4 regions of the Neobacillus sp. D3-1R genome follow, and region 4 is predicted to be linked to each of the others. Evidence: predicted binding sites of a transcription regulator. Region 4 holds the regulator's gene; each other region holds the start of a gene.
What was found. The regulator Rex, encoded in region 4, represses fermentation and respiration genes when NADH is low (regulators of the CRP and FNR family bind a similar motif). The targets are predictions, from matches to a motif close to TTGTGAAATATTTCACAA.

Region 1: ACSBPO_RS14410 (nitric-oxide reductase large subunit) is a predicted target of Rex. The motif match lies at 1,119-1,136, and genes of this name have one in related genera.
Region 2: ric (iron-sulfur cluster repair di-iron protein) is a predicted target of Rex. The motif match lies at 965-982, and genes of this name have one in related genera.
Region 3: ACSBPO_RS06445 (cytochrome c oxidase subunit 2A) is a predicted target of Rex. The motif match lies at 1,443-1,460, and genes of this name have one in related genera.

The regions. Positions count from the first base shown of each region.
Region 1 covers NZ_CP197471.1:2,813,239-2,815,445, reverse strand. The annotation lists gene ACSBPO_RS14425 (hypothetical protein) at 1-533, opposite strand, end outside; gene ACSBPO_RS14420 (DUF2249 domain-containing protein) at 549-755, opposite strand; gene ACSBPO_RS14415 (DUF2249 domain-containing protein) at 752-994, opposite strand; gene ACSBPO_RS14410 (nitric-oxide reductase large subunit) at 1,241-2,207, shown strand, end outside.
Region 2 covers NZ_CP197471.1:1,195,394-1,197,600, reverse strand. The annotation lists gene ACSBPO_RS06025 (molybdopterin molybdotransferase MoeA) at 1-805, opposite strand, end outside; gene ric (iron-sulfur cluster repair di-iron protein) at 1,063-1,761, shown strand; gene moaA (GTP 3',8-cyclase MoaA) at 1,985-2,207, opposite strand, start outside.
Region 3 covers NZ_CP197471.1:1,278,893-1,281,099, reverse strand. The annotation lists gene ACSBPO_RS06455 (cbb3-type cytochrome c oxidase subunit I) at 1-759, opposite strand, end outside; gene ACSBPO_RS06450 (cytochrome c oxidase subunit II) at 774-1,241, opposite strand; gene ACSBPO_RS06445 (cytochrome c oxidase subunit 2A) at 1,254-1,382, opposite strand; gene cyoE (heme o synthase) at 1,712-2,207, opposite strand, start outside.
Region 4 covers NZ_CP197471.1:45,540-47,746, reverse strand. The annotation lists gene ACSBPO_RS00300 (CPBP family intramembrane glutamic endopeptidase) at 80-814, shown strand; gene ACSBPO_RS00295 (YdiK family protein) at 833-1,036, shown strand; gene ACSBPO_RS00290 (redox-sensing transcriptional repressor Rex) at 1,059-1,709, opposite strand; gene moaC (cyclic pyranopterin monophosphate synthase MoaC) at 1,747-2,207, opposite strand, start outside.

The DNA of each region.
Region 1 (2,207 bases), 1.9 Mb from region 4:
TCATAATGACCTGAAAATATTCCAGTTTTCCATGATGTTATTAATGTAATACCTAAAAGAATGGTTATAAGTAAGCTAATAAGACCAGTTCCTACGAATAAAGTTAATATATTTGGTTTGGTTTGCTTTTTTAAAGTCATTAACATTTGGAATAAAAATAGCAATATTCCAATTATAGTAAGAATTCCTGGAATAAGAGCATGCTGAGGTGCAAAATAGAGACAAGCACCAAAACTAGTGACACCAATGGACAGGACGCTAAATTGAATAAATCCAAGTTTTTCACTCCATATGGGTGTTAAAAAGGCTACTGGAACAAGCTGATACATCGAGCCCATGGCAATCATCAATGCCCAACCTAAAATAAAAAAATGGGCTGCAGATAATAATGAAGGTACTCTAAATTCCCCATTTGAGAAATGGACTCCATTCAGAACTAAAATCAACTGTGACAACACTAATGCGATTAGGCTGAAAAGGAAAAAGCCAAAGGGGAGCTTTACATTTGTTTCACTTCCATTTTGCGGAAGCATATTCATCACCTACTTTTATCGGAAAATCTCAATCTTATAGCTGCCATCTTCTTGCTGTTCAGTACGATTTCGGTAGCCAAGTTCCTCTAATTGTTCGTATAAAAACATGGGTCTGCGATCATTTATAATCGTTAAAGTTTCATTGTCATTTAAGTTTTCAAGTGCAGCAAGAGTGCGCATCATTGGCTGGGGTGGTTCTAACCCACGATTATCTAATATCATTTTGATTCACCTCTTTTAGTGAAGGTAATCTTCCAATGTTTTTTTTCGAGCTCCTCTGTTTCATGGGTAAAACCCTTTGCTTTTAAAACTGCAAATAATGGGACAGGTTTAAATGGCGCATGCAGAACAAACACGTCATCTTCATTTAAATCAGCGATAGCTGTCATGATCTTTTGAAACGGCTCAAGCTTATTTTTTATATCCTCACGAACATCTAATTCAATTATTTTTGCTTCCATAACCATCTCTCCTTAAGTGAAACTTTAATATTTGAACTATACTCATAGTTTAACAAGCTTCCTATATTAAAAATGTGACGTGTATCATAGCAAGATGCACTCTTTTTTAAAATTAGTGTCAATTCTGTGACAAATATCACAGTAACAGTGACTAAAATCACACCTTCCAAATGAATAGGCTCACATTCAATATGAATACCACCCTATACAATAGGAACGTACACAAACAAGGAAAGGGTGGCAGAAATGGAAATTGAGCGTCAAAAACCGACGAACAAAGTGGTGAAACGAAATAAGAATGCACTTTTAAAATCCATCTTAATTTTCACCATTTTAATTAGTTTTACAGTGTTGCTTACTGGAGGATATTGGATTTTTAAAGAACAGGCTCCAAGACCTGTAGAGGTAACGAATACAAAAGGCGAGGTTATCCTTACAAAGGATACTATTATGGGCGGGCAGGCTGTTTTCCAAAAGTATGGCTTAATGGATTATGGAACCGTATTGGGCCATGGTTCTTATATGGGGCCTGACTATACAGCTGAAGCATTAAAGATATATACAGAAGGAATGCAGAATTTCAAATCAAATGAAAAATTTGGAAAAGATTTTTCTGAATTAGATAAAGATCAACAGACCATCATTCGTGAAAATGTAAAAAAAGAAATGCGTAAAAATCGCTATGAACCTAATACTGACAAATTACAATTAACAGATGCCCAGGTTTATGGGGTAGAAAAGGTACGAGAGCATTACCATAAGGTGTTCACTGAAGGTGATCATTGGGGACTAAAGGCTAATCTAATTCAAGAAAAACATATGCCTACTGGTGATCGTGCATATGTAGCAAAAGGAGATCAAATCAAACAAATTTCCGATTTCTTTTTCTGGACTGCATGGCTGTCTAGTACAGAGAGAAAGGGAGATGACATAACTTACACAAATAACTGGCCGTATTATCAAGATGCTGGTAACCAAATGTCATTTTCAGCAATCTGGTGGAGTGGGGCAAGTGTTACTTTATTAATCTTATTTATTGGTCTTATTCTATTCGTATTCTATCGTTATCACTTAGGTATGAAGGAAGCTTATACGGAAGGAAACTTCCCGCGTATTGATTTAAATAAGCTGCCTGTAACATCATCGCAATTAAAATCAGGGAAATATTTTGTTATTGTCTCAGCACTATTCTTTGTTCAAGCCATGTTTGGCG
Region 2 (2,207 bases), 1.1 Mb from region 4:
GATAATCATAATCACCAACTGATACACCACCAGTTGTCAATAATATATCTACTTTTGTTAGAGAATCTTTTATAGCATTAAAACATGTATCAAAGTCATCCGCTAATTTTCCAAAGTAAACCACTTCTGCTCCTACGCGTTCAATTTGTGCAGAAATCATATAGGAATTACTATTACGAATCTTTCCTGGAACAAGGTCATCACCAACTTCTAAAAGCTCTGTACCAGTAGCAAAAAGTCCAACTTTTGGCTTTCGAGCTACAGGGACCTTATCATAACCGAATGTAGCTAGCATCGCTTGAATCCCTGGGTTTATAAATGCTCCTTTTTTTACTAATACCTCGCCTTTTTTTGCATCCTCTCCTTGAAAAGAGACATTATCCCCATTTTTGAATGAACGCTTAATACTCATAAAAGCTTGGTTATTTTCTTTGTAATCTTTTGCTAATTCTAACATGACTACAGCATCTGCTTCTTCTGGCATCATAGCACCAGTCATAATCCTTACTGCTTGAAAAGGGCCCAATTTTTTATTTGTAACCATTCCCGCACCAATTTCATCAATGACCTCAAAAGTTATTGGACTATCCTGGGATGCCTTTTTGGTATCGATTGAACGGATAGCATATCCATCATAAGGTGCCCGGTCAAAATGAGGTACATCACTTGTTGCTACTAAATCTTCTGATAAGTATCTTCCATAGGATTCAGTTATCGGTATGTATTCTGTTATTCCTTGTATTTGATAATCCATTACCATTTGAACCGCTTTACTGATGGCAATAGGATTTCTTTTTTCTAGCATCATATCCACTCCTACAGGTTTTACTTTGTTATTAATTGAACATGTAAACCTATTATAAGATTAACTGACAGGAAAAAACATGGCAAACTTCACACCTAAGGATATTTATTCTAAATCCTATAAACATGTTAATAAAGTTGTCAAAAATATATCGTTTTGGTGTGATACATGTCACCAACCTTTAAACCTCTTTACAGTATCCTTAGGTAGTAAACCAATAAATATTTAGATTCATGATAATAAGGAGGATTTTTCATATGAATTTCCCATTTACAGAACAATCATTAGTAAGAGATATTGTTAATGATTTCCCTAAATCAAGCGATGTGTTTAAACGTAACCGAATTGACTTTTGTTGCGGTGGGAATACGCCATTAGTAACGGCTGCTACAGCAAACCGTGTCAATTTAGAAAGTCTAATTGAAGAATTAAAAGACCTATACGAAAAAAAAGAGAATAATGAACAAAATGATATGGAAGTGTGGATGAAGTCTGATTCTAAAGCGATTATTGATCATGTAATCGAAAGATACCATCGTCCACTAGAGGAAGAACTCGGTTCATTAAGTCCATATGTTACAAAAGTGGCAAAAGTTCACGGAGATCGTCACCCAGAATTATTAAGAGTGTATGAGCTATTCTACGAATTGAAAAAAGAACTTTTAGAACATACAAAAAAAGAAGAGGAATTTTCTTTTCCATTAATTTTAAAGCTTGAAGATGGCAGTGTTGAAAATCGGGAAGAAGCATTAAAAGAGATGGCCCAGCTGGAAAAAGAACATGATGCAGCAGGTGAGATTCTAAGGGAAATACGTTCTATTACATCCGATTTTGAGTTACCAATTGATGCATGTGGTACTTACCGTCTTGTATACAAGCGTTTAGAAGACTTAGAAGGTGAAACCTTCATGCATGTGCATTTAGAAAACAATATTTTATTTCCAAGATATTTATAAGAACAAAAAGCGCAAGCGCCTCGATCAGCCCCGACAAGCAAATGTTCTGTAGTGTAAGAAGTCTGCACTTTGACTTCTTACACTACAGGTTATTTGACCTCGAGGGGCTAGGCGCTGGAGCTGGATTACGAAAAACTTTCTCTAAAGCTATCCACAAGTTTAAAATTTATAAATTCCTTAACCATAATAAAGAAACAGGCTGCATATTTAGCAGCCTGTTTCTTTATCCACCAATATAAGACATTTCTATCTTTTTCCGATTTTTATTTGTTTCGGCTGTACGTTCATCCGAATATCGGTCATTACGATGATTCCATATATCTGTAATTCGTTTGATAATTTCTTCATCTGTTACACCACTGCGCATAAAATCACGAATGTCGTGTCCATTTCCATTAAATAAACAAGTGAATAGCTGTCCATTTGCCGACAATCTAGACCGAGTG
Region 3 (2,207 bases), 1.2 Mb from region 4:
TACAGATACAGCTGTTAAATACCAGATGTTAACTGCCGTATGTCCGAAAGCCCAGAATAGAGTACGAGCAACCATAACATTAATACCATCGGTCCATCCAAGTACCCAAGGAATAATCATGAAAAGCACTTCAACTGCAACGAAAGCAGTTGCACCTACTAATAAGATAAATACACCCGTTGCAAAAAATGATAAAATAGGAAGATGTTTCCCACGATTATTCTTTCTCCAATTTGCCACTTGGATAAAAGCCCCAATTGACAGCATCCAAACACCTAATACAATAAATACAAGACCGAAATAAAACATAGGATGAGCTGCCATTGGCGGGTAGAAAGTATACATAACAGAAGCTTCATTCATTAAAATTGGAATTACGGCTAAGACAAAGCCGAAAATCTTCATCCAAAAGCCGATCCACGCCATCTTTCTTACTTTCGGAAGAAGACCACCCAGTGTATGGGAAAGTCCAGCATAGAAGTAACCGATTGTAAAGAATGCAGATAATACAACAACTAAGAGGATACCGTGTGCTGTAAGTACCTGATAATAATTAAGCCAAGATGGTAATTCCAGAAGTCCAGCACGATTTAAACCTTGTAATAAACCTAATAATCCACCAAGTAGTAATGCTAAAAAGGCAACAGATAAATATAATTTCGTTATTTTTGCATCTAGAGGATTTACACCCAATACTTTATTTGTTTTTTCTTTAAATACGGATTTTGTTTTACCATTCTGATGTAAAATTGATTCCACTGTACTTCCCTCCTTTATTTAACCGTAATGGTTGTACTCATCATTTGGTGTCCAGCACCACAATATTCATTACATAGCACTAAATAGTTACCAGCTTTATCAAACTTTTGAGTTGCTCTTGTGATATGTCCTGGCATTACCATCGCATTCAGATTTGTTCCCGCAACTTCAAATCCGTGAACAACATCCTTCGAAGTCATAATAAAATGAACGGTTGATCCAGCAGGAACTTCTATATTACCAGGGTTAAAGCTAAAAATTTGTAAAGTCATAACCACTTCATATTCGTTTTCTCCAACCTGTTTGATTCCAGGTTGATCAAAAGGTGCGGTTTGGTCCACTTTCTGTGGATCTATCGTTTCTTGATTTGTTGGCGGTCCCATTTCTAAGGCGAATCCTTGGTAGCCAGTAATTAACATGAAAATCATGATCATACCAAAGCTCAAGGTAAGCCATATTTTTTCATCCAAATGCATCTTCATTTCTCTTCCCCCTTAATATCTAGCCATAAATAGCCCGAATAGTACAAAATACGTAACAAGTATGACTGCTCCAACTACTCCTACAGAGATCCATGTTCCAACTTTTGACTCTTGCTCTTTATTTACTTTTGAAGCTCCCATTGAAATTTAACCCCCTTTGATATTTCATACTTACATAATAGTTGCGAATAATTATCAATGATGTGAAGTGCATCACATAAAATGGTTGATTTAAATTACTGTTTGTAGAGTTTTAAAGATAAATGGTCCAAATAATAAATGTATGCTGTCTTTAAATAGCGTTATTATCACTATTGATAAGCTTATTAACATGTTTTGCAAAAAATAGCTTTACACGAAAATAGACAAAATTAAAAATGACAAATTTGTGAATGTTGCCATAAATAAAAAAGATGCACAAGTAGTTTGAATGAAACTACTTGTGCATCTTTTATTTTTAAAGAAAATATCTAATTAAAAAATGGCAATGTGACAATAACCATTAATAAAAACATGATGGTTATATAGTTAACTGAATAAAGGAAAATCAAATGAGCCCAATTGTAATCATTTTTAGCGAAAAATCCTTTAATACTTAATACAATCCATCCAATGTTTAACGCTGTCGCAATAACTAGAAACGTTATTCCAAGCGATGATAAGAAAAATGGTAATGGCATTAAAGCTAAACTATAAATAAGAACTTGACGTTTAGTAAATTCAAATCCATATACAACAGGAAGCATAGCAACCTTAGCAGCTTTATATTCATCATATTTTTTTATTGCTATTGCAAATGTATGAGGCATTTGCCAAATAAATAAGATGAGAAACAAGATGATTGGCACAATATTAAGCTTTGGTTCTACTGCTGCCCAGCCAATTAAAGGTGTAACTGCACCTGAGATACTTCCAATCACAGTATTAAGCGTATATCTGCGTTTAGACCACATTGTATATAAAATA
Region 4 (2,207 bases):
TGAAGTAGTTCTAATTGATACAAACGGTCTTTTATGCGTAAAATGTAATTGTAGAGTAGAAGTAAAGGAGATCAAACCGTTGAAAAAAGAATATTGGATTATCATCATTGTCTACATCGGCATGCAATTTTCCAGTGTTTTAGGGATTCCGCTCCTCACACTAACAGGAAAATTTTTAGGAAATACCCCTGCCAACTGGAAAATGGTTTATGTATCTTATTGGCTCCTCATTAGTTTTTCTATCACGACACTGATTGTACTTTTTATTTTAAGAAAAGAAATGAAATCCGATCAATTAGATAGAAGCCATACGATGTCATTTCAAAGGTCCTTGCTTTGGGCTTTCATCGGTATTTTCTTAGCCCTAATTTCACAATCGCTTGCTGCAAATATTGAAAATATGCTTGGAATTAAAATGGGTTCGGAAAACACGAAACAAATTATTAAGATTATTGAAACGTTCCCTCTTGTGATTATTGTTAGTTCCGTATTAGGACCTATTTTAGAGGAAATCGTCTTTCGAAAAATCATCTTTGGTTCACTTTACAAACGTTTTAATTTTTTCCTATCTGCCCTTATCAGCTCGGTTATCTTTGCATTAGCCCACACAGAGCCTGAACATACACTGCTTTACTCGGCTATGGGCTTTACCTTTGCCTTCCTATATGTAAAGACGAAACGAATCTGGGTTCCCATGTTTGCCCATGTAGCCATGAATACATTTGTTGTGTTAATTCAATCTGTTTTCAAAGAAGATATCGAAAAAATGATACAAGAAGCGGAAAAAGTTCAAAGCTTTATTTCATTTTTTTAAAATGATTTGGAGGATTTTATGAGATATTCACCTTTTGGCTCCGGCATCCTATATATTTTGCTAGGTAGTTTATTTACGTATTTTGCTATTCAAAATGTCCAAGAGGATGGCTGGGGCTTTTTCTCTTATCTATTAGTCATTCTTGCTACATTTGACGTAGGATCAGGGATAAAAATGATCGCCATCCATTACAAACTCAAAAAAACATTCAAAAAAAAATGAGTCCGCCTAATGGACTCATTTTTTATTCCTCTTCATCTGTCGAGTAATGTTTTAAGAAATAGATTAACGATTGTAGTTCGACTGCTAAATCAATATGGTGTACCCGAATAGAATTCGGTACATCTAATCGTGCTGGTGTAAAATTTAATATTCCTTTTACATTTGCGTTAACGAGTTTATCGGTAATACTTTGGGCAACAGGAGCTGGGACCGTAAGAATGGCTACTTGAATGTCTGACTTTACGATGATTTCCTCAAGTTCATCCATATGATATACCTTGACATCTCCGATGGTTGTCCCCACTTTTCCTTTATCTACATCAAACGCAAGTTCAATTTTAGTATTATTATTTTTTAAAAAATTGTAGTTTAAAAAAGCTGTTCCCAGGTTTCCAACACCTATGAGAGCCACTTTGGTTAATTCATCTTGGTCCAAGGTTTTTGAGAAAAAAGATAATAAGTAATTAACATTATATCCATAGCCCTTTTTCCCCAAGGCACCAAAGTACGAAAAGTCTCTTCGAATCGTTGCGGAATCAACTTTTACCGCCTCACTAAGTTCAGCTGAAGAAACACGCTGCTTTCCAGATGAATGTAAATTTTTTAAAAATCGATAATATAACGGCAATCTCTTTGCCGTCGCTTGTGGTATCTTCATCGTTTCATTATTCATTTACCATCCCATCCCCTACCTTGACTATTTATAACGTTTATTTAACTGGTTCAATCCTCTTAAAGTCACCATTTTTGCCGCCTGTTTTTTCGACAAGGAAGGTTGGTCCAATGACCATCCCTTTATCCACCGCTTTGCACATATCATAAACGGTTAAGGCACAAACGGATGCAGCTGTGAGCGCTTCCATCTCCACTCCCGTATTTCCTTTGGTTTTAACAGTAGCATAAATATGTAATATATAATCATCTTCCACGGCTTCCCAAGAAAAAGTTAAATCAATTCCTGTCAGCGGTATCGGATGACACATCGGAATAATGTCCCATGTCTTTTTGCAAGCCATGACGGCTGCTACTTGTGCGACAGCTAAGACGTCTCCCTTTTTCATGGTCTGATTGGTAATTCTTTCATAAATCTCTTTATTTAATCGAATACTAGATTGAGCAACAGCCGTTCGCACGGTCTCTGGCTTATTACTGACATCTACCATTTTTGCTC